2 regions of the Massilia sp. BGA-UO-ETr-WB1 genome follow, and region 2 is predicted to be linked to the other one. Evidence: predicted binding sites of a transcription regulator. Region 2 holds the regulator's gene; the other holds the start of a gene.

Region 1 (14,469 bases), on a different contig from region 2:
TGGGACCACAAATCGGTCTTCACCCTGCTGTCCTGGCTGCTGTTCGCGGCGCTGCTGGCGGGCCGCCACTTCCGCGGCTGGCGCGGCAAGACGGCGCTCAGTTTCACCCTGGCGGGCTTCGCCACCTTGCTGCTGGCCTATGTCGGCAGCCGTTTCGTACTGGAAGTGGTTTTGCATCGAGGAATGGCATGACACGTATCTTGTTCTGGCTGGCGCTGATTTTCCTGGTGGTGGCGGCGATCCGCAGCAAGCTGCGCGCGGTCGCGCGCCGCAGCGACCCGCACGAAGCGGCCCGCGTGGCGGCCGCGCGCGCGGCCGCCGAAGCCGAGGCGCTGGCCCAGGAGCGGGCGCGCCAGGCCGGCTCGCCGCAGGCGCAGGCGCGCGCGCGCGCCGTGGCCGAGGCGGAAACCATGCTCAGCTGCGCGCACTGCGGCGTGTTCTTCCCGGCCTCCGAAGCGGTGCGGCGCGGCGGGCGCGATTTCTGCAGCCAGGCGCACGCCGAGCAGCCGGCGCCCTGATGTGACGGCGCGCCTGCAAGCGCTGACGGCCGCGTCGCGCGACACCTTCTGGCGCTCGCTGCAAACCCTGAACGCGACGCGGGTGGTGATCGCGCTGGTGCTGCTGGCCTATCTGAGCGTGGACACGCGCGGCCTGCGCGGCGCCGGCACGCTGATGTACGCCCAGGTGTGCGCGGCCTATCTGCTGCTGGCGCTGGGCTTCGCGGCACTCACCAGCAAGGTGCGGCGCCGCTTCCTGGCCCAGCTGCTATTGCAGATCGCCTGCGACCTGGCCCTCATTTCGCTGCTCTACGTGGGCGCCGGCGGCGCGCGCAGCGGGCTGGCCATCCTGTACCTGTTCCCGCTGGCCGGCCTGGCCATCCTGGCGCCGCTGCTGCTGGCGCTGTTCTCGGCCTCGCTGGTGGCGCTGTTCCTGCTGGGCACGGCGCTGTGGCAGATGGTGGCGCACGAGGCCGACAGCACCCTGCTGCAGGCCGGCCTGTTCGGCGCGGCCTTCCTGGCGGCGGTGCTGGTGGTGAACCGCATGGCGGCCAAGCTGATCGGCCAGGAGGAGCTGGCGGCGCGGCGCGGGGTGGAGATCGGCGTGCAGCAGGCGGTCAACCGGCTGGTGATGTCGCACATGAGCGACGGCATCGTGGTGCTCGGCGCCGACGGCCAGGTGGTGGCCGGCAACCCGGCCGCGCAGCAGATGCTGGGCCTGGCCGGCGACGCGCAGTTCCGGCTCGACGCGGCGCCGGCGCTGGCGCCGCTGGCGCGCGCCTACCGCGACTGGCGCGCCGACCCGGCCCAGGCCACGGCGTTTTTGACCATCAAGCCCTACACCGACCCGGCGCTGCAGGACGTGACGGCGGCCTGGAGCGCGCGGCGCGACCTGGCCGCGCATCTGAAGGTGCGCTTCGCGGCGGTCGAGGCCGAGGGCGTGCAGCGCGGCGTGATCTTCCTGCAGGATGTGACGGCCATCGAGAACCAGGCGCAGGAACTGAAGCTGGCCTCGATGGGGCGGCTCACGGCCAGCATCGCGCACGAGGTGCGCAACCCGCTGTCGGCCATCGGCCACGCCACCTCGCTGCTGAGCGAGGACCTGGCCGGGCCGGTGCACACGCGCCTGCTCAAGATCGTGGGCGACAATGTGGCGCGCGTGAACCGCATGGTGGAGGACATCCTGCAGCTGTCGCGCAAGGTGCAGCCGCACAGCGAGCCGCTGGCGCTGGCCGGCTTCCTGGCCGAGCTGGCCGCCGAGTTCCAGGACACGCACGCGCTGGCGCCGGGCATCGTGCAGGTGGACGCGGCGGCGGCCGGCGGCGGCGCGGCCGGCGCCGTCACGGTGCGCTTCGACGGCCTGCATTTGCGCGAGGTGGTGCTGAACCTGCTCAACAACGCGGTGCGCTACGCCAGCGGCGGGCCGGGCAGCATCCGGCTGTTCGTGGTGGGCGGGCGCGGGCGCGGCATGGAGCTGCACGTGCAGGACGACGGTCCCGGCATTTCGCCCGAGGTGCGGGCCCACCTGTTCGAGCCGTTCTACACCACCTCCAGCAAGGGCACCGGGCTGGGCCTGTATCTGGCGCGCGAATTGTGCTTGAATAACGAGGCCATGCTGGACTATGAATACCGCTACGACCACGGCGTGCAGGCCGACGGCAGCCGCCGCTCCAGCGGCCGCTTCGTGATCACGTTCGCCAGGCCGGGCGCCTGAACCACCTACTATATAGAAGGACACCCATGAGTGCTCCCCGCAGTTCCCCGCGCGTGCTGGTCGTCGACGATGAAGCCGACCTGCGCGAGCTGCTGGAAATCACCCTGCTCAAGATGGGGCTGGACGTGGACAGCGCCGAGAACCTGGCGCAGGCGCGCGCCTACCTGGCGCAGGCGCAGGGGGAGGGCGCGGACGGCAAGGGCGCCGCGCCCTATGCGCTGGTGCTGACCGACATGCGCCTGCCCGACGGGCTGGGCTTGGAGCTGGTGCGCGAGGTGTCGGCCAGCTTCCGCAACACGCCGATCGCGGTGGTGACGGCCTACGGCAGCGCCGACAACGCGGTGGTGGCGCTCAAGGCGGGCGCGTTCGACTACATCAGCAAGCCGGTGGCGCTGGACCAGCTGCGCGTGATGGTGCAGTCGGCGCTGCGGCTGAACGCGCCGGCGGCCGGGGCGGCCGGCGCGGCGGCGGGCGAGCCGAGCCGGCTCAAGGGCGACTCGGCCGTGATGCAGGCGCTGCGCGCGCAGATCGCGCGCCTGGCGCGCTCGATGGCGCCGATCGCCATCAATGGCGAGTCCGGCAGCGGCAAGGAGCTGGCCGCGCGCGAAATCCACGCGCAAAGCTCGCGCGCCGGCAAGCCGTTTATCGCCGTCAACTGCGGCGCCATCCCCGAGGCGCTGATGGAGGCCGAGTTCTTCGGCTACCGCAAGGGCGCGTTTACCGGCGCGGCCGACGAGCGCGACGGCTTTTTCCAGGCCGCCAACGGCGGCACCCTGATGCTCGACGAGGTGGCCGACCTGCCGCTGGCCATGCAGGTCAAGCTGCTGCGCGCGATCCAGGAGCGGCGCGTGCGCAAGATCGGCGCCACGGCCGAGGAGGCGGTGGACGTGCGCATCATCAGCGCCACCCACAAGAACCTGGAGCAGCTGGTCGAGCGCGGCGCGTTCCGGCAGGACTTGTTTTACCGGCTCAACGTGATCGAGCTGAGCCTGCCGCCGCTGCGCGAGCGGGCCGACGACCTGGGCCTGCTGACCGACGCCATCCTGGCGCGGCTGGGCACCTTCGAGCAGCGCGTGGTGCTGGGGCCGGGCGTGCTGGAGGCGCTGCGCGGCTACGCCTTCCCGGGCAATGTGCGCGAACTGGAGAACATCCTGGAGCGCGCGCTGGCCTTCGCCAACGACGGCGTGATCGAGGTGCGCGACCTGGCGCTCAAGGGCAGCCGCGTGGCCGACATGCCGCCCGGCTACGTGCCGCCGCCGGCCGAGCTGCGCCACGACGCCCCGGCCCAGGCCGCGCCGCAGGGCTACATGCCGTTGCCCGCCGCGCCGCTGCCCGCCGCGCCGCTGGCGCCGCGCCCCCGCGCCGCGCCCGGGACGCAGGCCGCCGCCGCGCCGCCGCCCGCGCCGTCCGCTCCGCTGGCGCCGCCGCCGCTGGACGCGCTGCCGAGCAACCTGCCGGACTACCTGGCCCAGGTCGAGCGCGACATCATCATGCGCGCGCTGGCGCAGACCCAGTACAACCGCACCCAGGCCGCCAGCCTGCTGGGCATCAGCTTCCGCCAGCTGCGCTACCAGATGCAAAAACTCAACATCCAGGAGCCCGAAGGCTGAGCGGCGCCGGGTAGACTATAATGCTGCCCCGTCGCCGGCTTTGGGGTGCGGCGCCGCGTCTTTCAGTCCGGCAATGTTGCGTTTTCGCCAGTGCACACTCGGGCGCGGGCGGCGGCTGCCAAACTAAAAGGCAGTGCCCAAATCGGTGCGTTAGTACTCGCTAACCCGCTACGGCCTGAACGCTAGGGCGTCTTAAAATGTCAATAGAAATTTTGCCACCCGGGGCCAAATTTCCCCCTTGTCGAGACCCCATAGGCTCACTACAATTAGTGCGATAATTTGACCGATTCACTAGATGTAGTGTTAAATCTTGGCAAACGTTCAAAGATGCTTTTGGGCAACTGACGAACTTTATTCTCACAAAACACGCGCGCAGCACGCTGCTAAACCAGGAGCTTCAATGCAATCTACTCAAGACATCACCAACAATCCGGCGCCACAAGCGCCGGCATCGGCGGGCGCAGTCAGCGGCCTGGCCACGGCTGCCAGCGCGCTGGGCGATTTCCGCATCATCCGCCGCAACGGCGCGGTGGTGGCGTTCGAACCGTCCAAGATCAATGTCGCCATGACCAAGGCTTTCCTGGCCGTGCACGGCGGCCAGAGCGCCGCGTCCGCCAGTGTGCGTGAGATCGTCGAAGAGTTGACCAACAGCGTGGTGTCGGCGCTGGTGCGCCGCCAGCCGTCCGGCGGCACCTTCCATATCGAAGACGTGCAGGACCAGGTGGAACTGGCGCTGATGCGCTCGGGCCAGCACGACGTGGCGCGCGCCTACGTGCTGTACCGCGCCAAGCACATGGAAGAGCGCCGCGCCAAGAAGGACGCGGCCGGCACTGCCGCCGCCGCCGAGCCTGAACTGAGCGTGACCGAAAACGGCGTGCGCCGTCCGCTGGTGATGCAGGAAGTGCGCGACCTGATCAACGCGGCCTGCTCCGGCCTGGAAAAACACGTGGACGCGGACGCCATCCTGGCCGAGACCGTGAAAAACCTGTACGACGGCGTGCCGGTCGAAGAACTGCACAAGTCCGCCATCCTGGCCGCCCGCGCGCTGATGGAAAAAGACCCGGCCTACTCGCAAGTGACGGCCCGCATCCTGCTGCACACCATCCGCAAGGAAGTGTTCGGCCACGAGGTGCCGCAAGCCAAGGCCGCCGCCGAGTACATCACCTACTTCCCGCAGTACATCGCCAAGGGCATCGACAACGAGCTGCTGGACGCCGAGCTGGCCAAGTTCGACCTGGCCAAGCTGGCCAAGGCCCTGGTGGCCGACCGCGACCTGCAGTTCGGCTACATCGGCCTGCAAACCCTGTACGACCGCTACTTCCTGCACGTGCGCGACGTGCGCATCGAGATGCCGCAGGCCTTCTACATGCGCGTGGCCATGGGCCTGGCGCTGCGCGAGGACAACCGCGAAGCGCGCGCCATCGAGTTCTACAACCTGCTGTCGACCTTCGACTTCATGAGCTCGACCCCGACCCTGTTCAACTCGGGCACCCTGCGCTCGCAGCTGTCGTCGTGCTACCTGACCACCGTGTCGGACGACCTGGAAGGCATCTACGACGCCATCAAGGAAAACGCGCTGCTGGCCAAGTTCGCCGGCGGCCTGGGCAACGACTGGACCCCGGTGCGCGCGCTGGGCGCCCACATCAAGGGCACCAACGGCAAATCGCAAGGCGTGGTGCCGTTCCTGAAAGTGGTCAACGACACCGCCGTGGCGGTCAACCAGGGCGGCAAGCGCAAGGGCGCGGTGTGCGCCTACCTGGAAACCTGGCACATGGACATCGAGGAATTCCTCGACCTGCGCAAGAACACCGGCGACGACCGCCGCCGCACCCACGACATGAACACGGCCAACTGGATTCCCGACCTGTTCATGAAGCGCGTGATGGAAAAGGGCGACTGGACCCTGTTCTCGCCGTCCGAAACGCCGGACCTGCACGACAAGGTGGGCAAAGCCTTCGAGCTGGCCTACACCGGCTACGAAGCCAAGGCCGCCGCCGGCGAAATCCGCGTGTTCAAGAAGATCGCCGCGCTGGACCTGTGGCGCAAGATGCTGTCCATGCTGTTTGAAACCGGCCACCCTTGGATCACGTTCAAGGATCCGTGCAACATCCGTTCGCCGCAGTCGCACGTGGGCGTGGTGCACTCGTCGAACCTGTGCACCGAGATCACGCTGAACACCGGTCCGGACGAAATCGCCGTCTGCAACCTGGGTTCGGTGAACCTGCCGGCCCACATGAAAGAGGGCAAGCTGGACCACGTGAAGCTGCAAAAGACCATCCGCACCGCGATGCGCATGCTCGACAACGTGATCGACATCAACTACTACGCGGTCGACAAGGCCCGCAACGCCAACATGCGCCACCGTCCGGTGGGCCTGGGCGTGATGGGCTTCCAGGACTGCCTGCACATGATGCGCGTGCCGTTCTCGTCGGACGCCTGCGTGGCCTTCGCCGACACCTCGATGGAAGCGGTGTGCTACTACGCCTACCTGGCCTCGACCGAGCTGGCCGAGGAGCGCGGCCACTACGAGTCGTACAAGGGTTCGCTGTGGGACCGCGGCATCCTGCCGCAGGACTCGATCGCGCTGCTGGCCGAAGAGCGCGGCGGCTACCTGGAGCAGGACCGTTCGGCGGCCATGGACTGGACCCCGGTGCGCGAGCGCATCAAGAAGTTCGGCATGCGCAACTCGAACTGCGTGGCGATCGCCCCGACCGCCACCATTTCGAACATCATCGGCGTGTCGGCTTGCATCGAGCCAACGTTCCAGAACCTGTACGTGAAGTCCAACCTGTCGGGCGAGTTCACCGAGATCAACTCCTACCTGGTGCGCGACCTGAAGGCGCGCGACCTGTGGGACGAGGTCATGATCGCCGACCTGAAGTACTTCGACGGTTCGCTGACCAAGATCGACCGCGTGCCGCAAGACCTGCGCGACATCTACGCCACCGCGTTCGAAGTGTCGCCAAGCTGGCTGGTGGAAGCCGCCTCGCGCCGCCAGAAGTGGATCGACCAGGCCCAGTCGCTGAACATCTACATGGCCGGCGCCTCGGGCAAGAAGCTGGACGAGACCTACAAGCTGGCCTGGCTGCGCGGCCTGAAGACCACCTACTACCTGCGCACCATCGCCGCCACCCACATGGAGAAATCGACCTCCAAGACCGGCGCGCTGAACGCGGTGGCCGTGGACGGCGGCATGTCGGCCAGCGCCATCGCTGCCGCGGCCCCTGCGGCAGCAGCGGCTGCAACCGCCGCGGCACCGGCCGCCGCCGTGGAAGACGGTGCCGCCTGCTACCTGCGTCCGGGTGACGACGGTTTCGAGGAATGCGAAGCCTGCCAGTAATACAATAAGAAGGACCGCGCCGCGTGCGCGGTCCGTTTGCTAATTCAAGAAGGAAATATCATGCTGTCCTGGGACGAAGACACTGCGCCAGCCGCGCAACCCCAAGCACCACTCAACGCCGAAGGCACCGCCGAGCAGATCGCCCGCCGCGTGAACGCCGACGACAAGCGCGTCATCAACGGCCAGACCGACGTCAACCAGCTGGTGCCGTTCAAGTACAAATGGGCCTGGGACAAATACCTGGCCGGCTGCGCCAACCACTGGATGCCGCAGGAAGTGAACATGCAGCGCGACATCGAGCTGTGGAAGAACCCGAACGGCCTGTCCGAGGACGAGCGCCGCCTGGTGAAACGCAACCTGGGCTTCTTCGTCACCGCCGACTCGCTGGCCGCCAACAACATCGTGCTGGGCACCTACCGCCACATCACGGCGCCGGAATGCCGCCAGTACCTGCTGCGCCAGGCCTTCGAGGAAGCCATCCACACCCACGCCTACCAGTACATCGTGGAGTCGCTGGGCCTGGACGAGCAGGAAATCTTCAACGCCTACAACGAGGTGAAGTCGATCCGCGACAAGGACGAGTTCCTGATTCCGTTCATCAACACGCTGACCGACCCGGCTTTCACCACCGGCACCGTGGAAAACGACCAGAAGCTGCTGAAATCGCTGATCGTGTTCGCCTGCCTGATGGAAGGCCTGTTCTTCTACGTCGGCTTCACCCAGATCCTGGCGCTGGGCCGCCAGAACAAGATGATGGGCGCCGCCGAGCAGTACCAGTACATCCTGCGCGACGAGTCGATGCATTGCAATTTCGGCATCGACCTGATCAACACCATCAAGATGGAAAATCCGCTGCTGTGGACGCCCGCCTTCAAGGAAGAGATCAAGGGCCTGTTCCTGAAGGCCGTGGAGCTGGAATACGCCTACGCCGAGGACACCATGCCGCGCGGCGTGCTGGGCCTGAACGCGGCCATGTTCAAGGGCTACCTGCGCTTCATCGCCAACCGCCGCGCCACCCAGATCGGCCTGGAAACGCTGTTCGACCAGCCTGAGAATCCATTCCCATGGATGAGCGAGATGATCGACCTGAAGAAGGAACGCAACTTCTTCGAAACCCGCGTGACCGAATACCAGACCGGCGGCGCCCTGAACTGGGACTGATCCGCTTCTGCTTCCCCAAGAACCCGGCCTCCGCGCCGGGTTTTTTTATGGGCGCTGGGTTGGCCCCTGCGGGCCCCTCTGCCTAACGTGTCGATTCCATGTGCCTAATCCTGCCTCATTTCGCCTAATTTGAACTTTTTATTTTCCCCGCTGTCCAACAGACAGAAATAGGCCAAACGAGGCATGATTAGACAGGGGAACGAGTATGGATAGGCAGAGGGATCTGGCAGGCATACCGCCTGCCGCGCGGGTCGAGCTCAGGGACTACCTGCGCACGTCCGGCAGCACGCTGAGCATGTCCGAGGCGCTGAGGCTGGCCATCAAGCACTGGATCGCCGCCCAGCGCGCCGCCGCCGAGCCGGCGAGGGGCTATCAATGGAAGTTGTTGTTCCTGCCCTCAGGGAGCTTGATCCGGATGCGCCATGAGGAGCAGTACTATGTCGCCGAGGTGGTGGGCGACGAGCTGCTCTACCGGGGCATGCCGGTCTCGCCACGGCAGTTGACGCTCATGGTGGCCGGTCACGGCCGGAACGCCTGGCGCGACGTCTGGGTGCGGCTGAACGGTGAGCGGAACTGGACCCAGGCTGCCCGGCTGCGGCGCGTGTTGGAACAGCAACCTGCGGCGCAGTCGCCGGTCGAGGCCATGGCCGCCGCCGCCCGCACCATGAGCGACGTGCTGCAGAGCACCTTGGCCCTGGTCGAGCACGTGCATCATAAAGCCTCACTGCGCCCCGAGCAGCGCATCCCCAAGCGCCGGCGCCAGGAAGACATGCTGCCGGACGAGTGATTCAGTATGCCCGCGCTCACCGGCGCGCAGCGCACCTGCCAGCTCAGAAAACTGGTGGATCGGAAAATGCTGCAGCCCATCCACGAAGGCGCGCGGCAGTACTCGCTGTCCTTCACCTCAAGCTACCTGCTGCGCGGCGTGGTCAAGGCGCTGGGCGGGCAGGGCTTCATCCCGCCGTCGCTGAACTAGCCGGCGGCGGCGATCGCCTCGATCTCGATCATCGCCTCCGGCGCGTACAGCGCCGCCACTTCCACGATGGTGTCGGCCGGGTAGGGCGGCGCGAACCACTGGCGGCGCAGCTCGACGATCTTGCCGAAGTGCCGCATCGACGTCAGATAGATAGTCACCTTGATGACGCGCCGCAAGTTCGAGCCGCCGGCCAGCAGCACCCGCTCCAGGTTGCGGAACGCCTGCGCGGCTTGCGCGTCGAAATCATCGGGCCCGACGATGGCGCCGTCGTCGCCCACGCCGGCCTGGCCGGATATATAGAGCAGCCCGCCGGCGCGGATCGCCTGCGACAGCAGGTAGGGCGCGTACGGGTCGGGCGTGGTGTGGATCTGTTCGATCTGCATGACGAGTCCTTTCAATGACTGAGTTAAAATAAACCGAAGCCCATTATGCGAACGCCGCTCCATGGCGGCAAACGATCATTCCTCATTCGATAGATGAGAAAAACTAAGCCATCAACAGCATGAGAAAACTGCCCGCCATCGGCGCGCTGCGCGTGTTCGAAGCGGCCGCGCGCCGCCTCAGCTTCAAGGACGCGGCCGAGGAGCTGAACGTCACGCCCACCGCCGTCAGCCACCAGATCAAGCACCTGGAGCAGGCCATCGGCGTGGCGCTGTTCGAGCGCGGGCCGCGCCGCGTCACGCTGACCGCCGCCGGCCGCCAGCTGTTCCCCACCTTGCGCGACGGCTTCGACAGCATCGAGCGCGCCATCGAGCAGCTGGTGCGCGCGCAGGGTGCGCAGGTGGCGCGGCTGTCGTCGACGGTGGCTTTCATGGCGCGCCGCCTGGCCACCCGCGCCGGCGCCTTCCGCGACGCCTACCCCGACTGGACCTTGCGCCTGGACGCCTCCAACGAACTGGTGGACCTCGACGCCGATGCCGACGCCGCCATCCGCTACGGTAGCGGCCTGTATCCCGGCCTGCTGGTCGAGCACCTGTTCGAGGACCGCTTCGCCCCCGTGTGCAGTCCGCTGCTCAACATACGCAGCATGCGCGAGCTGCGCCGCGCCACCTTGATCCACTTCGAGTGGGGCGACGCGGTGCGCGGCGACGAGCGCGCGGTCGAGTGGCGCCAGTGGCTGGCCGCCGCCGGCGCGGCCGGCATCGACGCCGACACCGGCGTCTCCTTCAGCGAGGAACTGCACGCGGTGCAGGCCACCATCGCCGGTCAAGGCATCGGCCTGCTCAGCCTCACTTTGGTGGAGGAAGAGCTCGCGGCCGGCGTGCTGGTGCAGCCGTTCGAACTGTCGCTCGAGAGCTTCCGCTACGACCTGGTGTACAGCGCGCGCGCGTCGGCGCGGCCGGCCACGACGGTGTTGCGCTACTGGGTGCGCGAGCACTTCGGCGCGCACTGAAAGTGCGCTTGAAAGCGCGCTCGAAAGTGCGCCTGCGCGCACAAGGCTTCCTTGCCCGCGCGCCGAAAAAATGCGCGCGCAATTTTCAATTTCGCGCGCGCGCATCGGCGTGATCGACGACGCCGAACGCGCGTAAAAATCGGCGCGCAGTGTCTTCATTTGACGAACTAATGTGCGATAGCGCGCCTAACGTGCAAAAAAGAGTGCGAAAGTGAGTTGTGCCGGTTGCGCACCGACAAGGTTTTCGTGTACTTTACGAGATTGAATTTGCGTGATTTTTTTTGTGCGGTTTTTTGAGCCGCGCGGCCCCGCAAAACGATCAACAAAATGGGATACGAACACGCACGAGTATGCACAAGACCGCACCGTTTTTTCGATGACCGCCTTGCCTGAAAACGACTCAGGTCGGGCGGTTTTTTCTTCGAAAAACAAAACGTGATGTGGCTGCGATGGGGACGACCGGAGCTGAGCGCACGCCCGCGACCCGCGAACATCGCAACAAGATTTAGTGCGTCGGCCGTTCAAGTGAACGACGACGTCAGGGCTGAAGCGCTGCAAACGTGAGGAGTTGCAGCAGTTCAGCTGGTGCCGAATTCATTAGCGCAAACCGTCGTTTGCGCCGATGAATAATTCGCCTGGCCAGGGGGCCGGACGGGTTTAAATCTTGTGCGTAATTCTCATCTCTAGATGAAGGAGAGACCAAAATGGCTACAGCAAAAGCAAAGAAAGAAGTAAAGAAACCAGCGGCTAAACCAGCCGCTGCCGCCAAACCAGCCGCTAAGAAAGCCGCCGCCAAACCGGCAGCCAAGCCAGCGGTGAAGGCTGCCGCTAAACCGGCCGCCAAGCCAGCAGCGAAGAAAGCCGCCGCCAAACCGGCAGCCAAACCAGCCGCTAAAGCAGCAGCCAAGCCGGCAGCTAAACCAGCAGCAAAGAAAGCAGCCGCCAAGCCGGTAGCGAAAAAAGCCGCAGCGAAGCCAGTAGCGAAAAAAGCTGCAGCCAAGCCAGCAGCCAAGCCGGCAGCGAAAGCAGCAGTCAAGCCGGTAGCGAAGAAAGCCGCCGCCAAGCCAGCAGCCAAGCCAGCAGCGAAGAAAGCCGCCGCCAAACCGGCAGCTAAACCAGCAGCGAAGAAGGCAGCAGCTAAACCGGCAGCGAAGCCGGCAGCTAAGCCGGCAGCCAAACCAGCCGCCAAGAAAGCCGCCGCTAAACCAGCAGCGAAGAAGGCCGCAGCTAAACCTGCTGCCAAGCCGGCTGCCAAGAAAGCTGCCGCCAAACCAGCAGCCAAAGCTGCCGCTAAACCAGCAGCCAAGCCAGCAGCCAAAAAAGCTGCCGCTAAACCAGCAGCCAAGCCGGCCGCCAAAGCTGCTGCCAAGCCAGCCGCTAAACCAGCCGCTAAACCAGCCGCTAAAGCTGCAGCCAAACCAGCAGCCAAGCCGGCCGCTAAAGCAGCCGCCAAGCCTGCCGCCAAGCCTGCGGCTAAAGCAGCAGCCAAGCCTGCGGCGAAAGGCGTCGCCAAGCCAGCAGCAAAAAAGGCCGTTAAGGCAGCTGCCAAGCCGGCAGCTGCCAAGCCAGCAGCCGCTCCTGCTGCTGCTCCGGCAGCAGCGCCGGCCGCTGCGGCCGCGCCAGCTCCAGTAGCCGCCAAACCGGCAGCGAAGAAGCCGGCCGCGCCGAAAGCTGCCGCTCCTAAGAAGGAAGCCGTCAAGCCTGCGGCGCCGGCCGCCGCTGCCGCAGCACCTGCTGCCGCACCAGCCGCCAAGACCGTGCCAACCCCGGCGGCCGCATGGCCGTTCCCGACCAGCACTCGTCCATCCTGAGCTGAGTCGTCGCTAGCCTTATGAGGCGAGGCCGCTGTGTGAGACAATCACACAGCGGTTTTTTTATGGAGGGAGCCCGTGCTAAGTATCGTTATGCTGATAGTGGACACCATCGCCGGTTTGCTTGGCGCTGTCCTGTTGTTGCGCTTCTGGATGCAAGCCATCCGCGTGCGTCCACCCTCGTCGGTGGCCCAATTCACCTTCCAGCTGTCGGACTGGCTGGTGCGCCCGCTGCGCCGCGTGGTGCCGGGGGTGGGCGGTTTCGACTGGGCCAGCCTGATCGGCGCTTTCCTGATCGTGTTCCTGGCCACCTCGGTGCTGTTCTTCGTCGGCGCGCCGTGGCAGACCGTGCTGCTGGCCGCGCTGCACCGCTTCCTGCAATGGATCCTGTACGGCTTCATGGCCATGCTGGTGATCGAGGCGATCTTTAGCTGGGTCAACCCGCACGCGCCGCTGGCGCCCTTCATCCGCGCCCTCAACGAGCCGCTGCTGCGCCCCCTGCGCAAGGTAGTGCCGCTGGTGGGCAACCTGGACCTGTCGCTGCTGGTGGCGCTGATCCTGCTGCAGATCGCGCAGCTGGTCCTGGGCATGCTGTTCGGCCGCTAGACAAAAAAAGGGGACGCCGCGGCGTCCCCTTCTTCATTGCGCCGCAGGCGCGTCAATCTCACTCGTAACGGTAGCCGAAGGCCGCCTCGAAGCGGTCGGCGATCTGCGCCGTCGTTAGCACGTGGTTCTGCGCGCCCTTGTGGGCGATCTTGATCGCGCCCAGCAGGCTGGCCAGGCGGCCGGTGGTTTCCCAGTTCAAGTCGTGCGTGATGCCGTACAGCAGGCCGGCGCGGTAGGCGTCGCCGCAGCCGGTCGGGTCCAGCACCGCCTCGGCCGTCACGGCCGGAATGACAATGCGCTGGCCGCCGGTGTAGATCTCCGAACCCTGCTCGCCGCGCGTGACGATCAGCGCCTCCAGGCGGGCCGCGATGTCCTGCAAGGTCAGGCCGGTCTTCGACATCAGCAGCTCGATCTCGTAGTCGTTGCAGGTCACGTAGGTGGCCTTGTCGATGAAGGCGATCAGCTGCTCGCCGTTAAACATCGGCATCTGCTGGCCCGGGTCGAACATGAAGGGGATGTCCAGCGCGGCCAGGTCGTCGGCGTGCTTGAGCATGCCCAGGTGGCCGTCCGGCGAAATGATGGCCACGCGCGCCGCGCCGGCGTTGGCCACCGGGTTCTCGTGCGCGAACGACATCGCGCCCGGGTGGAAGGCGTTGATCTGGTTGTTCTCGCTGTCGGCGGTGACGAAGCACTGCGCCGTGTAGGCGTCGCCCTTGACCAGGATGTTGGCCGTCGAGATGCCCAGCTTCTGCAGGCGCGCCAGGTAAGGCCCGCTGTCCTGGCCCATCACGCCGACGATGCGGCCGTCGCCGCCCAGCAGTTTGAGGTTGTAGGCGATGTTGCCCGAGCAGCCGCCGAACTCGGTGCGCATGGTCGGCACCAGGAAGGACACGTTCACTTTGTGCAGCTGGTCGGCCAGCAGGCTGTCGGCGAAACGGCCTTCATGCTGCATGATGAAGTCGATGGCGAGCGATCCGCAGATCAGGGAAGTCTGGTTCATGATAGTGTCTTATGGGTAGAAAACTGCGATGTGATAGCCCGATGCCTTGATCTGGGCCAGCTCGAAATACAGCTTAACCGATTGCTCGGAGCGTGGCGCGAAACCTTTGGCAAGGTCGGCCGGTTTGCCTGCATTGGCCGCGTTGGCCAGGTACTCGCGCGGCGCGAACACGCGCCGCAGCACCGGCTTGCCGGCGTCGTCGTTCAGTATCAGCTCGATGTGCGGCCAGGCCTGGGCGCTGCGCGCGCCGTTGCGCAGGGTGGTGGTGAAGCTGAATACATTGTCGGCCAGCGTCTGCAGCTCGCCTTGTTCGATGCTCAGCGCGTCGATCTGCGCCGGCAGGTCCACCGTGCAGCCAGCC
Region 2 (14,469 bases):
GGACACGGGACGCGCCGGAGGCGGCGCCCGGTTCAGCGCGGCGCGCTGGGCTGCGGACAACTGGTCCCATGCCAGCGGCACCGTTACGCGGACGCCCTGCTCCAGTTTGGACGTGTAGATGCGGCGCGAACCGGCGGCGTCGGGCAAGGCATCCAGCAAAGCGGCGGCATCCCACTGCGGGGGCGTGATCTGCGGCGCGCCGGATGCATCCAGGCTGAGCGCAGACCGGGTGAACCGGCCGCTCCAGCCGGCCGGCCGCGCGCTGGCCTGGAACACGGCCATGCCGGAAGGGGTGGATGCCACGACGGCTGCGGCGCGGAAACTGTCCGGGCGAGGCACACAATCCGCGCCCAGCGGCTCGGTGGCCAGTTCCACCAGCGGCGGTGCTGCCGCAGCGGCGGCAGCGGCTGCGGCTGCGGCGATTGCCAAGACCGCGCAGTGCCAGCCCAGCCGCTTCGGCATGCGCGCCGCCCTCATGGCGCCCCTCCCCCATCGGCCTGCCGGAAACTGCCTTGCAGCACGACTTCGGTCGATTCCCGGGCGCCGAATCCGATGGCGGTAACGCGGTAAAAGTAATGCAGGCTGGCGGCGTCTTCGCCGGGCGGATGGTAAGGCACGCGCTCGATGATGTAGCGTGGCCGCCGGAATGGCAGAAAGCCCTGGCCAGTCTCCATCGCGGCTCCGGTGAAGCGCCCGAACGGCACCGAGCGCGAGGCGGCGCCGTCGTCGCCGATGTCCACGGTTTCCCATACGGGCGCCTCGCCGCCCGCGTGGGCGCACAGGCCAAGCGAGGGATTGTCGGCGCCCATGCCGCAGCCCGCGACAAAGCCCAGGCCATTGCCGGCGGCCAGCAGCGCGGTGCGGGCCGGCGCGCTGGCGGCGCTGCCATTGATCTCTTTTCCCGCATCGGCCAGCGCATCCTCCGCCGCCTGCAAGGCCACGTACCGGTCCCGCTCCGCGCGCGCCGCTTTCTCGCCCAGCATGGCCATGCGCGCAGCCGATGCGCCAAGCAGCAGCACGGCAATCAGCATCAGCAGCGTCACCAGCAAGGCGATGCCCTGCTCGGCGAGCATGGCATCGCCGCTCATTTGCCGGAAGACTGCCATCACGTACCTCCTGGATTGCGCAGCGCGATGAATGTTTCGAATGCGCGCCGCACGCGCTGCCGCTGGCCTTCGGGCAGCAAGCTCTCGTCAATGCGCACGCCCCGGTCGCTGCCGGCTGCGCTATTGGCATAGGCGCTCCCCAGCAGCTCGTATTGCGCAGGTTCCGCGCCGGGACGCGAGTAGGCTTCGCCATGGAGCAGCAATCCCACTTTGATGCTGGCGACGCGCTTCCACCAGGTCTTGCGGTTCAGGTCCTGCGCCCTGGCTGCGGCGGTGGCGCCCTCCAGCACCAGTTCGCCATCCAGCGCGCGGACGGCATCGGCGTTGAGATAGCGGTTGGGGATGCCGTCGGCGGGCGTGTCCGTGTCCAAGCCATACAGGACTTGAAAGGAATCGACACCGCGCACGATGGCGTCCGCGCCCCAGCTGTGGGCGCTCTTGTATTTGCAGCGCAGCTCGGCCACGCCGTCTCCGCCCATGGCGACGTAGAAAATGCTCCAGCCGCGCTGCACCTCAGTGCCGGCGGCGGCGATGCCGAAGCCGGCGCAGTTCAGCATGGAGCCGTCGGCGTCGGGGATGCCGGAGCCGGCGTAACGCAGGGCCAGCACGTCGCTGCCGTTGACGGAGTGCCCGAGCGGTTCGTCGATTCCGTTGGCCGTGCGCGTAATGCTGGCCGCGTCCAGCCCGCTGATGTTGGCGCTGGTTTCGGGCAATGTGGCGGGCGGCACGCCGGCGGCGTCCCAGTTCACGAATGCGGCTTGCCGTACTGCCTGGCCAACGATGGCCAGCGCGTAGCGGCCGCTGTCGTTCAGGCGGGCGCTTTCCGTGTGGTGGACATAGTTGGCGCTGGCGTTGACCACCAGCGCGCTGGCCACCAGCGTGACCAGCATGCCCACCAGCAGCGCCACGAACATCTCGACCAGCCCCAGTCCCCGCATGGCGTGTCCGCAGCGGCCTGGTTTCATCCGCCCGCCATGCCGGCATCCAACGGCAGCGCCGCTCGTGGCAGGCTTTCCGCCACTGCCCGCAACGGCACTCGCGCCGCAGCTCATGGCACAACTCCCGCCATCGCCAACGCGACGCCGGGCGCATAGCCGCCCTCGGCGTCCGTGGCGGGCGTGCCATCGGGATTCTTGCCGCGCCAGCCTATCTTGATGACAACCGCCGCACCCGGGCCGCCCGCGCAGGACCAGCGCAGCTGGCCGCTGGCCCACATTCCGGCGTCACGGCAAATGCGCGCCCGCCCGGCCGGCAGTTGCGCGGCCACTTGCCGCTTCAGGTCGTAGATATCGGCGTCGGCCATGGCTGCACTGTCGCACGCGGCGGCCCAGCATTGGCGGCCCGGTGCGGCCGGGACGGGCTCAGTGTGCGCGTCATAGTCCAGCGCCAGGTAGGCCGTCCCGATCTGGCCGGGGTTGGCCCGAATACGGTCGGCCATGGCCGACGCCATCTGCGCGGCGTTGCTCAGCAATTGCGATTCATAGCGCACGCGCATTGCCACCAGTTGCATGGCGCTGGCGCCCAGCACGCCGATGGCCAGCACGACCACCGCCACCAGCACTTCGATCAGCGCAAATCCGCGCACCCGCCGCTGCGACGCCATTCGCCACCTCCGCACAAGCCGACTGAGGGACAACCTGAATGCAAGTTAGCAGCGCACGCGGCGGCCGGTTTGACGTGCATCAAAGCCGAGGTAACTCTGCCTTGAAAAATTGCCGTCTGTTGCCGCTCGTCATTGCAGTCCAGAGTGAAACGTGCAAGGCGGAATTTCCGACTGTCCCTTGCGCCAGATCGAAGCGGCCCGGGCCAGGGCTACTAAACTGGAGCGATGCCAGCCAACTTTCCGCCTCCGCCGAACGAGAGTTACGACGCTCCCTGGAAAAGCGCCCTGGTCCAGTTTTTTTCCGATTTCATTGCCTTTTACTTTCCCGATATGCATGGCGCCATCGACTGGCGCCGGGCGCCTGAATTTCTCGATACTGAACTTCAGCAACTGGCGCTGGACGGCGCGCTCGGCAAAAGGCTGGCGGACCAGTTGGTCCGGGTGTACACACTGGATGGCCAGGAACGGTGGGTATTGCTGCACATCGAAGTGCAAGCCGACTGCGATCGAGAACTGCCCGAACGCATCTTCGTTTACCAGTACCGCATCTATGATCACTATCGCCGCGAAGTGGCCAGCCTGGTGGTGCTGGCGGACACGGTGCAGCGGTGGCGCCCTGAGTCATTCGGCTATGAGCTGTTCGGGTGCGAATTGCTGCTACGGTTTCGTACCGCCAAGCTGCAAGACTACGCGGACTGCATCGATGGGCTGCTGATGGATGACAATCCCTTTGCCTTGCTGACCGCAGCGCACTTGCTCACCCAGCAGACCCACCTCCAACCCGCACTTCGCCTGGCCGCAAAATGGAAGCTGACACGGTTGCTCCTGGCGCGTGACTGGGAGCGGCAACGTATCGTAAACTTATTTCATGTCATAGACTGGATCATGCGCCTGCCAACGGTGCTGGAGAACCAGTTTTGGCAGGACACCGTTGAACTTCAGGGGAGGCCAACCATGGAAAACTATATTCCACGCGGCGCCAGAATCGAAATGCAGCGCGAGCTTGCCCAGGCAAAGGAAAAAGCGATGCGGGACGGACGGCAGGAAGGGCTGCAGCAGGGCATGCAACAGGGCCTGCAGGAAGGGCTGCTGCAGGGTATGCAACAGGGCATGCAACAGGGCGTGCAACAGGGCGTGCAGCAAGGCCAGGCAACACTGCTCGCCCTGCAGCTAACCCAGCGTTTCGGGCCGCTGCCGGACGACATCGCAGCAATGGTCGCCAATGCCGGCCCGGCGCAGTTGCAGGATTGGGCCAAGGCCGTCATCGACGTCCGCAGGCTGGACCAGATTTTCCCGCGCCACTAAGCCGGCGCTAGGACTTCGGCGACTGCCCCACTTCTTCGATGGCGTCCTGGAACTCGGCCAGGTCCTCGAAGTTCTTGTAGACCGACGCGAAGCGGATGTAGGCCACCTTGTCCAGCCGCTTCAGCTCCTGCATCACCAGCTCGCCGATGTAGTGCGAATCGACTTCGCGCTTGCCGCTGGTGAGCAGCTTCTCTTCAATCGCCTGCACCGCAAGGTCCACCGAGGCAGCCGCGACGGGGCGCTTGCGCAAGGCCAGCGTCAAGGAGCCGCGCAACTTGGCCGCAGCGTACTCCGTGCGGCTGCCGTTCTTTTTGACCACGAAGGGCATCACAAGTTCGATCCGCTCGTAGGTCGTGAAGCGCTTGTCGCACTTGCCGCAGCGGCGGCGGCGGCGGATTGCGTCCCCCTCCTCCGACACGCGGGTGTCGAGGACGTGGATTTCTTCATGCTGACAGAACGGACATTTCATCTGGCGCGGCGCTTTCGAATGTTAAAAGAGCGCCGGACCGACACGGTCACGGCGCCCCTGATGTTACCAAGACAATGTTTAAGCGTAAACCGGATGCGCGTCAGCCAGCACCTTCACCGCCGCTTTTACGCGCTCGATGGTGGCCGCGTCGTGCGGATTGTCCAGCACGTCGGCGATCAGGTTGCCCACTTGCTCGGCTTCGGCTTCCTTGAAACCGCGGGTGGTCATGGCCGGCGAACCCAGGCGGATGCCCGAGGTCACGAACGGTTTTTGCGGGTCGTTCGGGATGCCGTTCTTGTTGCAGGTGATGTGCGCCTGGCCCAGGATGGCCTCGGCTTCCTTGCCGGTCAGGTTCTTGGCGCGCAGGTCCACCAGGAACACGTGCGACTCGGTGCCGCCCGACACGATGCGCAGGCCGCGCTTGATCAGCGTCTTGGCCAGCACGTCGGCGTTCTTCACCACTTGCTGCTGGTATTCCTTGAACGCCGGCTGCAGCGCTTCCTGGAAGGCCACGGCCTTGCCGGCGATGACGTGCATCAGCGGGCCGCCCTGGATGCCTGGGAAGATGGCCGAGTTGATGATCTTCTCGTGCTCGGCCTTCATCAGGATGATGCCGCCGCGCGGGCCGCGCAGCGATTTGTGCGTGGTCGAGGTGACGAAGTCGGCGTGCGGCACCGGGTTAGGGTACAGGCCGGCGGCGATCAGGCCGGCGTAGTGGGCCATGTCCACCATGAAGTAGGCGCCCACGGATTTCGCCACGGCGGCAAAGCGCTCGAAGTCGATCTTCTTGGAGAACGCCGATGCGCCGGCGATGATCAGCTTCGGCTTGTGTTCCTTGGCCAGCGCTTCCATCGCGTCGTAGTCGATGTCTTCTTCAGCGGTCAGGCCGTAGGACACCACGTTGAACCACTTGCCGGACATGTTCAGCGCCATGCCGTGGGTCAGGTGGCCGCCTTCGGCCAGCGACATGCCCATGATGGTGTCGCCCGGTTTCAGCACGGCGAAGAACACGCCCTGGTTGGCTTGCGAGCCCGAGTTCGGCTGCACGTTGGCCGCTTCCGCGCCGAACAGCTGCTTCACGCGGTCGATCGCCAGTTGCTCCACCACGTCCACGTATTCGCAGCCGCCGTAGTAGCGCTTGCCCGGGTAGCCTTCGGCGTACTTGTTGGTCAGCTGGGAGCCCTGGGCTTCCATGACCGCCGGCGAAGTGTAGTTCTCCGAAGCGATCAGCTCGATATGGTCGTGCTGGCGGGTGTTTTCCTTCTGGATCGCGGCGAACAGGTCTGGATCGACGGAGGACAGGGTGTGATCTTTTGCAAACATGAAAAAACTCCAAGTGAGAGAGTAAATCTGGCAGGTGGATCGAATGAGGAACGCCAATAAGCGAGGAGCAGCCTCTTCGTGCTTTCCATCGGTGGCTGCCCAGGCGAACGGCTGTTGAATTGAAATCTCACGTTCCCCGGTGGATGCCCACCTTTCGCCGACAGATCGCGCAAGCGCAGACCCGGCTTTTCGCCAGTCACGTGAGACGTAATGGAAGCCAGATTGTACTATCAACTCAGGCAATTACGCTACACTTGCCCTAATTTCCACTATGCCATCTTGCAAGGAACCAATATGATCGTTTTCATCACCGGCGCCAGCGCCGGCTTCGGCGCCGCCATGGCCCGCGTATTCACCGCCAACGGCCACAAAGCCGTCATCGCCGCGCGCCGCACCGAGCGCCTGCAGGCGCTGGCCGCCGAACTGGGCGACAAGGTCCTGCCGCTGCAACTGGATGTGACCGACAAGGCCGCCATCCGCGCCGCGCTCGACAGCCTGCCGCCCGAATGGCGCGAGATCGACGTGCTGGTCAACAATGCCGGCCTGGCGCTGGGCGTCAAGCCCGCCCACGAAGCGTCGCTGGACGACTGGGAAACCATGATCGACACCAACTGCAAGGGCCTGGTGACCATGACCCATGCCATCCTGCCGGCCATGGTGGCGCGCGGCAGCGGCACCATCATCAACATCGGCTCCACGGCCGGCGCCTATCCTTACCCGGGCGGCAACGTGTACGGCGCCACCAAGGCCTTCGTGGAACAGTTCACGCTGAACCTGCGCGCCGACCTGGTGGGCACCGGCGTGCGCGCCACCAACCTGGCGCCCGGCCTGTGCGGCGGCACCGAATTCTCCAACGTGCGCCTGAAGGGCGACGACGCTGCCGCCGCCAAAGTCTACGAAGGCACGGTGCCGCTGTCGCCGCAGGACATCGCCAACACCGCCTACTGGATCGCCACCCTGCCGCCGCACATGAACGTGAACCAGATCGAACTGATGCCGACTTGTCAGGGTTTCTCCCCTTTCACCATCAAACGCGGCTAAAATTGGCGTTTTCGCCGGAAAAACGTAAGCGAGTGTTACAAGATGCTCAAACTGGCCGGCGAAATCGCGTAGAATATTGCCCAATCTCATTAGTAGTCAGAACAACATGCCTTCAGCCTTTACCTGGAATGTCCGTGTCTATTACGAAGACACCGATGCCGGTGGCATTGTCTATTACGCAAATTATCTCAAATTTTTCGAACGCGCGCGGACCGAATGGCTGCGCGCGATCGGCGTTGACCAGCACGCCCTGCTGCAGGAGCACGACGCCATGTTCGTCGTGAAGAACGTCGCTGCCGAGTATCACGCGCCAGCCAAGCTGGACGATGTATTAAAATTAACCTTAAGTATCGAAAAGCTGGGCCGCGCCTCGCTGCAGTTCGTGCAGCAGGCCTGGAACGGCGATCAATTGCTCAACACGGCGCGCGTAAAAGTTGGTTGCGTCGATTCCGCGCTGCGTCCGCGCGCGGTTCCCGATGTGGTAGCGGCACGCATGCGCGGCGCCGAGTCATCCCCAAACTCAGACTGAAACAATGAACGTCACCCAAGACCTCTCCTTCATCGCCCTCATCTCCAACGCGCACCTGATCGTTCAGCTGATCATGGCGCTGCTGCTCGGTATTTCGCTCACCAGCTGGACTTATATTTTCCGCAAGATGTTCGCCGTGCGCGCCGCGCGCCGCCAGACCATCGACTTTGAAAAAACCTTCTGGGCCGGCGGCAACCTGCACGCGCTGCACCAGAGCGCCGGCAGCAACCGCGACCAGAGCGGCGCGCTGGCGCGCATCTTCGAAGCGGGCATGGGCGAATTCATCAAGGGCAAGGCCGCGCACGCCGGCAGCCGCGAAATGGACTCCGGCGCCGTGCTGGACGGCGCGCGCCGCGCCATGCGCGCCGCCTTCCAGCGCGAAATGGACGCGCTCGAGTCGCACCTGGCCTTCCTGGCCTCGGTCGGCTCGGTGTCGCCGTACATCGGCCTGCTGGGCACCGTGTGGGGCATCATGAACGCCTTCCGCGGCCTGGCCAACGTGCAGCAAGCCACCCTGGCCGCCGTCGCGCCCGGCATTGCCGAAGCGCTGATCGCCACCGCCATCGGCCTGTTCGCCGCGATCCCCGCCGTGGTCGCCTACAACCGCTTCTCGCACGATATCGACCGCCTGGCTATCCGTTTCGAGAGCTTTGTGGAAGAATTCTCCAACATCCTGCAGCGCCAATCGCGCTAAGCGGGGAGGACAACCATGGCATCTTCCTTCTCCAGCGGCATGCGCGGCAGCCGTGGCAGCCGCAAGCTGAAGTCCGAAATCAACGTCGTGCCCTACATCGACGTGATGCTGGTGCTGCTCATTATTTTCATGGTGATGCCGTCGTCCAACAACCCGTCGCAGGTGGACCTGCCGCAAGCCGAGCGCTCCACCCGCCCGCCGGACGATTACATCCAGATCATCATCAAACCCAACGGCGCGCTGTCGATCGGCGTGCAGGGCAAGAACGCGGACGCGCCGGAAACCGAGCCGAACCGCGACGCGCTGGTGCGCAAGCTGCGCAAGCTGCATGAAGCACACCCCGAGTATCCGGTAATGATCTCCGGCGACAAGGAAAGCAAGTACGACGATGTGATCCAGCTGATCTCCGAATCGAAGAAAATGGGCATCAACCGGGTTGGCCTGGCCACGAAGTAAGCATGACGATGAAACACGCAACCGCAGGCGGCCCGTACCGGGTGCCGAAACGCGACGACCGCTGGAGCTCGATCGGCCTGGCTGCGGCCATGCACGCGGGCCTGCTGTTCTTCCTGTGGGTGGGCGTGGCGTGGCAGAACACCGAGCCGGTGGCGGTGGAAGCGGAAGTGTGGGACATGACCACCCAGACCGCCGCCCCGCCCGCGCCGACGCCGCCGGAAGTGAAGCCGGAGCCCGAACCGGAGCCCGAACCGATACCGGCGCCGCCCCCCAAAGTGGTAGCGCCACCAGTGGAGGCGCCGCCGCCGGCCGTGGATCCGGACATCGCGCTGCAAAAGCGCAAGGCCAAGGAAAAGGCCGAGAAGGAACGCGTCGAGGAAGAGAAGCAGAAGAAGATTGAAGAGCAGAAGAAGCTCGACGAGAAGAAAAAACTCGACGAGAAGAAGAAGCTCGAAGAGAAGAAGCAGGCCGAGGAAGAGAAGGCCAAGGAAGACAAGGCCAAGGAAGAGAAAAAAGCCGCTGAAAAAGCGGCCAAGGCCAAAGCGGAAGCAGAGCAGAAGAAGCTGGATAAACAGCGCGAAGCGACTCTGGCGCGCATCATGGGCACCGCTGGCGCAGGCACCACCGGCACGGCCGCGAAAGCGACCGCGCCGCGCCTGGACAGCGGTTACGTGGCCGCCATTACCGCCAAGATCAAGAGCAACATCGCGTATGGCGGCAGCGACGTCGCCGGCAACCCGCGCGCCGAGTTCAAGATCGAGCAACTGCCAACTGGGGAAATTATTTCGGTCCGGAAGATCAAGAGTAGCGGTATTCCCGCCTACGACCTGGCGGTGGAAGCAGCCATCGCCAAGTCGTCGCCTTTGCCGAAGAAGAAAGACGGCTCGGTGGAACGCGAGATTACCGCGGGATTCAACATGAAAGATTTGCCTTGAGAACCAATATGAAAAAACTGACTAGCGTGACCAATGCACTTGTCGCCGCCAGCCTGCTGGCCAGCCTGAACGCCTACGCGCAGCTGAAGGTGGAAATTTCCGGCGTCGGCAGCAACCAGATCCCGGTGGCCGTGGCCACCTTCGCCGACGAAAACCTGGCCCCGAGCCAGGCCTCGGCCATCATCAAGGCCGACCTGGAACGCAGCGGCATGTTCAAGATCATCGACGCCGGCACGGTCAGCAACGTCAACGACGTCGACTACAACCAGTGGAAATCGCGCGGCGCCAACGCCATCGTGGTCGGCACCGTGAGCAAGCTGGCCAACGGCGCCTTCGACGTGCGCTACAAGCTGTTCGACACCATCAAGGCCACCAAGCTGTCGCAGCTGGACCAGTCCGCGCACCCCAACGAAACCCGCCTGGCGGCCCACAAGATCGCCGACGACGTGTTTGAAAAGCTGACCGGCGTGCGCGGCGCCTTCGCCACGCGCGTGGCCTACGTGGCCCAACAGGGCCGCCAGTACCGCCTGGTGGTCGCCGACTCGGACGGCGAGAACGAACAGCCGGCGCTGATCTCGAACGAGCCCATCATTTCGCCATCCTGGTCGCCGGACGGCAACAAGGTGGCCTATGTGTCGTTTGAGCAGAAGAAGCCGGTGGTCTACGTGCAGAACCTGGTCACGCGCGCGCGCACCGTCATCGCCAACGAAAAAGGCAGCAACTCGGCGCCGTCCTGGTCGCCGGACGGCAGCAAGGTGGCCGTGGCCCTGTCCAAGTCGGGCAACACCCAGGTGTACATCGCCAACGCCGACGGCAGCGGCATCCGCCGCATCTCGAACAGCTCCGGCATCGACACCGAGCCGCAGTTCTCGGCCGACGGCCAGTACATCTACTTCACCAGCGACCGCAGCGGCGGCCCGCAGATCTACCGCATGAGCGCCAGCGGCGGCGACGCCAAGCGCGTCACGTTCAGCGGCAGCTACAACATCAGCCCGCGTATTTCCTCGGACGGAAACACGCTGGCTTACATCTCCCGGCGCGACGGCGGCAACTTCCAGCTTTATGTGATGGATCTCGCCTCCGGCCAGGAACAACGCCTGTCCGACACCACCAGCGACGAGTCGCCCAGCTTCGCTCCGAACGGCAAGTACTTGCTGTACGCGACCGTATCGGGCGGCCGCAAATCGCTGGCTGTGGTGTCGGTCGACGGCCGCGTAAAGCAACGCTTGACGATTCAAGCGGGTAATATCAAGGAGCCCACCTGGGGTCCTTTCATGAAGTAAAAGCAGTCCTTTCATCAACGACCAGGAGAACTAAAAATGCGTAACGTTAAAAGCGTAGCCTTCATCCTCAGCACCGCAGCGCTGCTGTCGGCTTGCTCGACCCCAGTAAAAGTGGCAGAACCAGCACCAGTGGTGGAAAAGCCAGTGGCAGCCCAGCCTACCCCTGAGCCAACCCGCCCAGTGGCACCGGTAAGCACCGCTTCGATCGATCCACTGGACGATCCTAAAGGCGTGCTGGCCCAGCGCTCCGTGTACTTCGACTTCGACAGCTACGTCGTGCGCGAAGACGGCAAGCCAGTGGTGCAGAACCACTCCGGCTACCTGACCAAGAACGCCAAGCGTTCGATCCTGATCCAAGGTAACACCGACGAACGCGGCGGCGCAGAATACAACCTGGCCCTGGGCCAGAAGCGCGCTGAAGCCGTCCGTAAAGCCATGACCGCCCTGGGCGTGCCAGAGAGCCAGATCGAAGCCGTATCGCTGGGCAAGGAAAAGCCTAAAGCCGAAGGCCACAACGAAGAAGCATGGGCGCAAAACCGCCGTGCCGACATCGTCTACAAGTAATTCCGTAGTCGCAGTATGGCAACACACGGGGCGGCGCGCAGTTTATACTGCGCCCTGCCCCGTTTCTCTTTTGAAAGCGCACTGCACATGATGACACTGACCAAATCCGGCCTGCGTTCCGCTGCCGCCGCCCTGCTGGCCGCCAGCGCCTTCCTGCCGCTGCACGCCGGCGCCGCCCTGTTCGACGACGACGAAGCCCGCAAAGCCATCCTCGACCTGCGCGCCAAAGTGGAAGCCATGCGCGCCGAGCTGAACGGCCGCGTCGACAGCAAGGCCGACAAGTCCATCGCGCTGGACATGAACAACCAGCACGAGCAGACCATGAGCGAAATCGCCAAGCTGCGCGGCTCGCTGGAAGTGCTGGCCAACGAACTGGCCAACACGCAAAAACGCCAAAAAGATTTCTACGTCGACCTCGACGCCCGCCTGCGCAAGCTCGAGCCGCGCCAGGTCACCATCGACGGCAAGACCGCCGCCGTGGACCCGGCCGAGCAGAAGGCCTACGACGCGGCCATGCTGCTGTTTAAGTCCGGCGACTTCAAGACTGCAGCCGTTGCCTTCGCCGAGTTCGTGCGCCAGTACCCGGAATCGGGCTACGCCGCCAACGCCCAGTACTACCTGGGCACCACCCACTATGCGCAGAAAGACTGCAAAGCGGCCATCCTGGCGGAGCAAGTGGTAGTGAAAGCCTACCCGGACAGCCCGCGCGCGCCGGAAGCCATGCTGCTGATCGCCGGCTGCCAGACCGAGCTGAAAGCGGTAGCCAATGCCAAGAAGACGCTCACCGAGCTGATCAGCAAATACCCGGACAGCGAATCGGCCGCCACCGCGCGCGAGCGCCTGAAGGGCAAGTAAGCGCTTTGCGGCAAGTCTGATGCTCATGAGCATTTGACAGGACGGCGGGACACCCCTATAATCTTGCTTCTTTCGGGGGTCGTTAGCTCAGCTGGTAGAGCAGCGGACTTTTAATCCGTTGGTCGCAGGTTCGAATCCCGCACGGCCTACCACTCGAAAGAAGCCAAGGTTTCATACCTTTGGGTCGTTAGCTCAGCTGGTAGAGCAGCGGACTTTTAATCCGTTGGTCGCAGGTTCGAATCCCGCACGGCCTACCAAGAATAATCAAGGAAGCCCACGAATTTACGTTCGTGGGCTTTTTTGTTTGGTCCCGTCAAACATCTTGCGCTGCTTCAAATGCCCTCTGCCTGCAATGCAGTACCCTCGTCAGACACCTTTGACAGGAGCCCAGCATGCAGCCGTCCGACGAAGAAGCATTCGAGAACGCGATAGAATCACTGGAGGCAACCGCAGCCAGCGCAGGGATGCACCTGGAAATTGATTCCACCGCCCGCCGAATTTACGCGCGCGAGATAAAGTTGATGTCGGACGACCTTCGCCGCGATGTTGCCAAAGGAAAGTTGACGTGGCCACAGGCGGCGGAGCAGGCCCAAGCCACGCGGAACGCCGTCATGCAGCTCACCAGATCGCGCACCACTCCTGTCGCCCGCGCGTTCGCAGAGCACAAGACATAGCGGCTGGCGCTCTCGCGGGGTTGGCGTGCGGCCCGGGCGCGCCGGTATGTGTGACAATTGGCGCGTTTGCCGGGGTGCACTAGCGGCCTTCGGCGCTGGTTTTATATGGTAGAGCAAGCTCGTGAGATTACTCTCGACCGCTGAATTCACGTCACGGCTGGCGTCGCCCTACACGGATAAGGAGTTGGCGACTTCCGAACTGCTGCTCGACGGTAAGCCGACCGGGATGATCGTGGACGGTGCGGTGCTGGAAGCGGCGGTGGAATGGCAAGGCTGCCGCATCGCGTTCTTCACCGACGACATCCCCTTCGAAGACATGCTGCGCATTTATATGTTCGACGCCGATCTGACATTGATCGATGCGGCCGTACTCGGTGGAATGTATTCCACCGGCACCTTTGCTGAACTGAACCTGCAGCCGCCGAATACGCTGACGTTTCGCTTCATCGGCGGCATCACCTGGCGCATGGTGCTGCTCGGCGAGCGGGAATTTGCCCTCCCCTTCCTTTCCGATCCACGCGGCGTAAGCCGAAAGTTCAAACTTTTCAGGCGCTTCCGGATCGAAGGCAAGCTACAGCCCGAGAGAGGCTAGCCCTGGCTCAGCACTTGATGGTCTTGCGCTTCTTGCCCATAGTGCCGCGCTGCCGGACTTTGTCGATGTACTCCGGCGCCGACGGCACCTTACACGCGGTATCGCCCATCTCAACGGTGACGGTGCCGAGTGCTTTCCCCACTTCCTCGGCCAGCGTGCTCAGCGGCGCCACATAGCTGCCCACTGCGATCACAAAGCCATTCATCACATACCGCACCCGGTTCGGCTGCTGGTGTATCGTCTCTTGCACGCGCATCAGCAATTGCCTGAGCTCTTCCAGATCCAGCTTGCTGTCGTCGGTGATGGCCACCAGTCCGCTCAGGGTGGCCCAGCCGGCCGTGGCGATTTTTTCCGCCTTGGATTCTATCCACGCCAACGCCAGTTCGTGCCCGTGCAAGCTTTCGCTGGCCACCCACGCCACCGTGTATTCGCTGGTGGCCAGGCAGCTGGAGGTGTCGGCCCAGTGCTGCAGGTCGGCGCGAGTCATGGCGCGGTCGTCTGCTACCAGGCCGGCCAGGTAGCGGGCGTCGTAGATGCCGCTGTCATAGAGGTCCAGCGCCAGCTGGTAGTCCTTCTTGATCTTTTTCTGAAAGACCTTCAAGTCCTCAATCTTCACCCCCAGCAGCGGCTCCGGCACGCCGTGCTTGAGCAGTACGTTCTTGTAGGAATCGCGGCCCAGCGGCTTGAGCTGTTCGATGATCTCTTCGGCGGTCATGCTGTTCTCCCGGTTCGCGCGGCATTTTTTTGCACAATTTATCACGAACGGAAACACAGTCCCCTGCGACTAGCCATTCCGGCGCCGAGCCGCGAGTTTTAACGACAGTGCCGAAACCAGGAAGTAGAACGCGCCGAATCCTGCATAGCCGGTGACGGTGGCGATGGACGGCACGGTGGGAGTCTGCGCCTGGAAAATGAAGAAGGCACCGGCAAGCGCCGACTGCGCACCGCTGAGCACCATCGCCCATTGCGCGCCGGACAATTTCCAGCGCCGCAGCGCCGTGCCCAGCTGCAGCAGCCCCGACAGGATGGCCCACACACCG

What was found. The regulator NrdR, encoded in region 2, represses ribonucleotide reductase genes. The targets are predictions, from matches to a motif close to CACNANATNTNGTG.
Region 1: a site for NrdR is predicted at 4,111-4,124, ahead of AC56DV_RS05870 (ribonucleoside-diphosphate reductase subunit alpha). Genes of this name have one in related genera too.

What each region holds. Positions count from the first base shown of each region.
Region 1 is NZ_JCAQOT010000021.1:251,268-265,736, reverse strand. Features, by position in the region: gene AC56DV_RS05890 (cytochrome C assembly family protein) at 1-192, shown strand, start outside; gene AC56DV_RS05885 (PP0621 family protein) at 189-518, shown strand; gene AC56DV_RS05880 (sensor histidine kinase) at 520-2,211, shown strand; gene AC56DV_RS05875 (sigma-54-dependent transcriptional regulator) at 2,238-3,821, shown strand; gene AC56DV_RS05870 (ribonucleoside-diphosphate reductase subunit alpha) at 4,222-7,161, shown strand; gene AC56DV_RS05865 (ribonucleotide-diphosphate reductase subunit beta) at 7,222-8,322, shown strand; gene AC56DV_RS05860 (hypothetical protein) at 8,528-9,109, shown strand; gene AC56DV_RS05855 (hypothetical protein) at 9,116-9,298, shown strand; gene AC56DV_RS05850 (RidA family protein) at 9,295-9,681, opposite strand; gene AC56DV_RS05845 (LysR substrate-binding domain-containing protein) at 9,801-10,691, shown strand; gene AC56DV_RS05840 (hypothetical protein) at 11,230-12,255, opposite strand; gene AC56DV_RS05835 (YggT family protein) at 12,596-13,108, shown strand; gene AC56DV_RS05830 (carbohydrate kinase family protein) at 13,167-14,108, opposite strand; gene AC56DV_RS05825 (DUF3426 domain-containing protein) at 14,118-14,469, opposite strand, start outside.
Region 2 is NZ_JCAQOT010000023.1:101,845-116,313, reverse strand. Features, by position in the region: gene AC56DV_RS08995 (pilus assembly protein) at 1-462, opposite strand, end outside; gene AC56DV_RS08990 (pilus assembly PilX family protein) at 474-1,106, opposite strand; gene AC56DV_RS08985 (PilW family protein) at 1,106-2,044, opposite strand; gene pilV (type IV pilus modification protein PilV) at 2,155-2,709, opposite strand; gene AC56DV_RS08975 (RpnC/YadD family protein) at 2,935-4,014, shown strand; gene nrdR (transcriptional regulator NrdR) at 4,022-4,483, opposite strand; gene glyA (serine hydroxymethyltransferase) at 4,562-5,806, opposite strand; ZMP/ZTP riboswitch at 5,897-6,016, opposite strand; gene AC56DV_RS08960 (SDR family oxidoreductase) at 6,101-6,847, shown strand; gene ybgC (tol-pal system-associated acyl-CoA thioesterase) at 6,954-7,376, shown strand; gene tolQ (protein TolQ) at 7,381-8,070, shown strand; gene AC56DV_RS08945 (ExbD/TolR family protein) at 8,086-8,526, shown strand; gene tolA (cell envelope integrity protein TolA) at 8,529-9,461, shown strand; gene tolB (Tol-Pal system beta propeller repeat protein TolB) at 9,470-10,744, shown strand; gene pal (peptidoglycan-associated lipoprotein Pal) at 10,781-11,308, shown strand; gene ybgF (tol-pal system protein YbgF) at 11,396-12,163, shown strand; tRNA gene AC56DV_RS08920 (tRNA-Lys) at 12,240-12,315, shown strand; tRNA gene AC56DV_RS08915 (tRNA-Lys) at 12,345-12,420, shown strand; gene AC56DV_RS08910 (hypothetical protein) at 12,556-12,837, shown strand; gene AC56DV_RS08905 (hypothetical protein) at 13,022-13,429, shown strand; gene AC56DV_RS08900 (DNA alkylation repair protein) at 13,437-14,144, opposite strand; gene AC56DV_RS08895 (DUF308 domain-containing protein) at 14,214-14,469, opposite strand, start outside.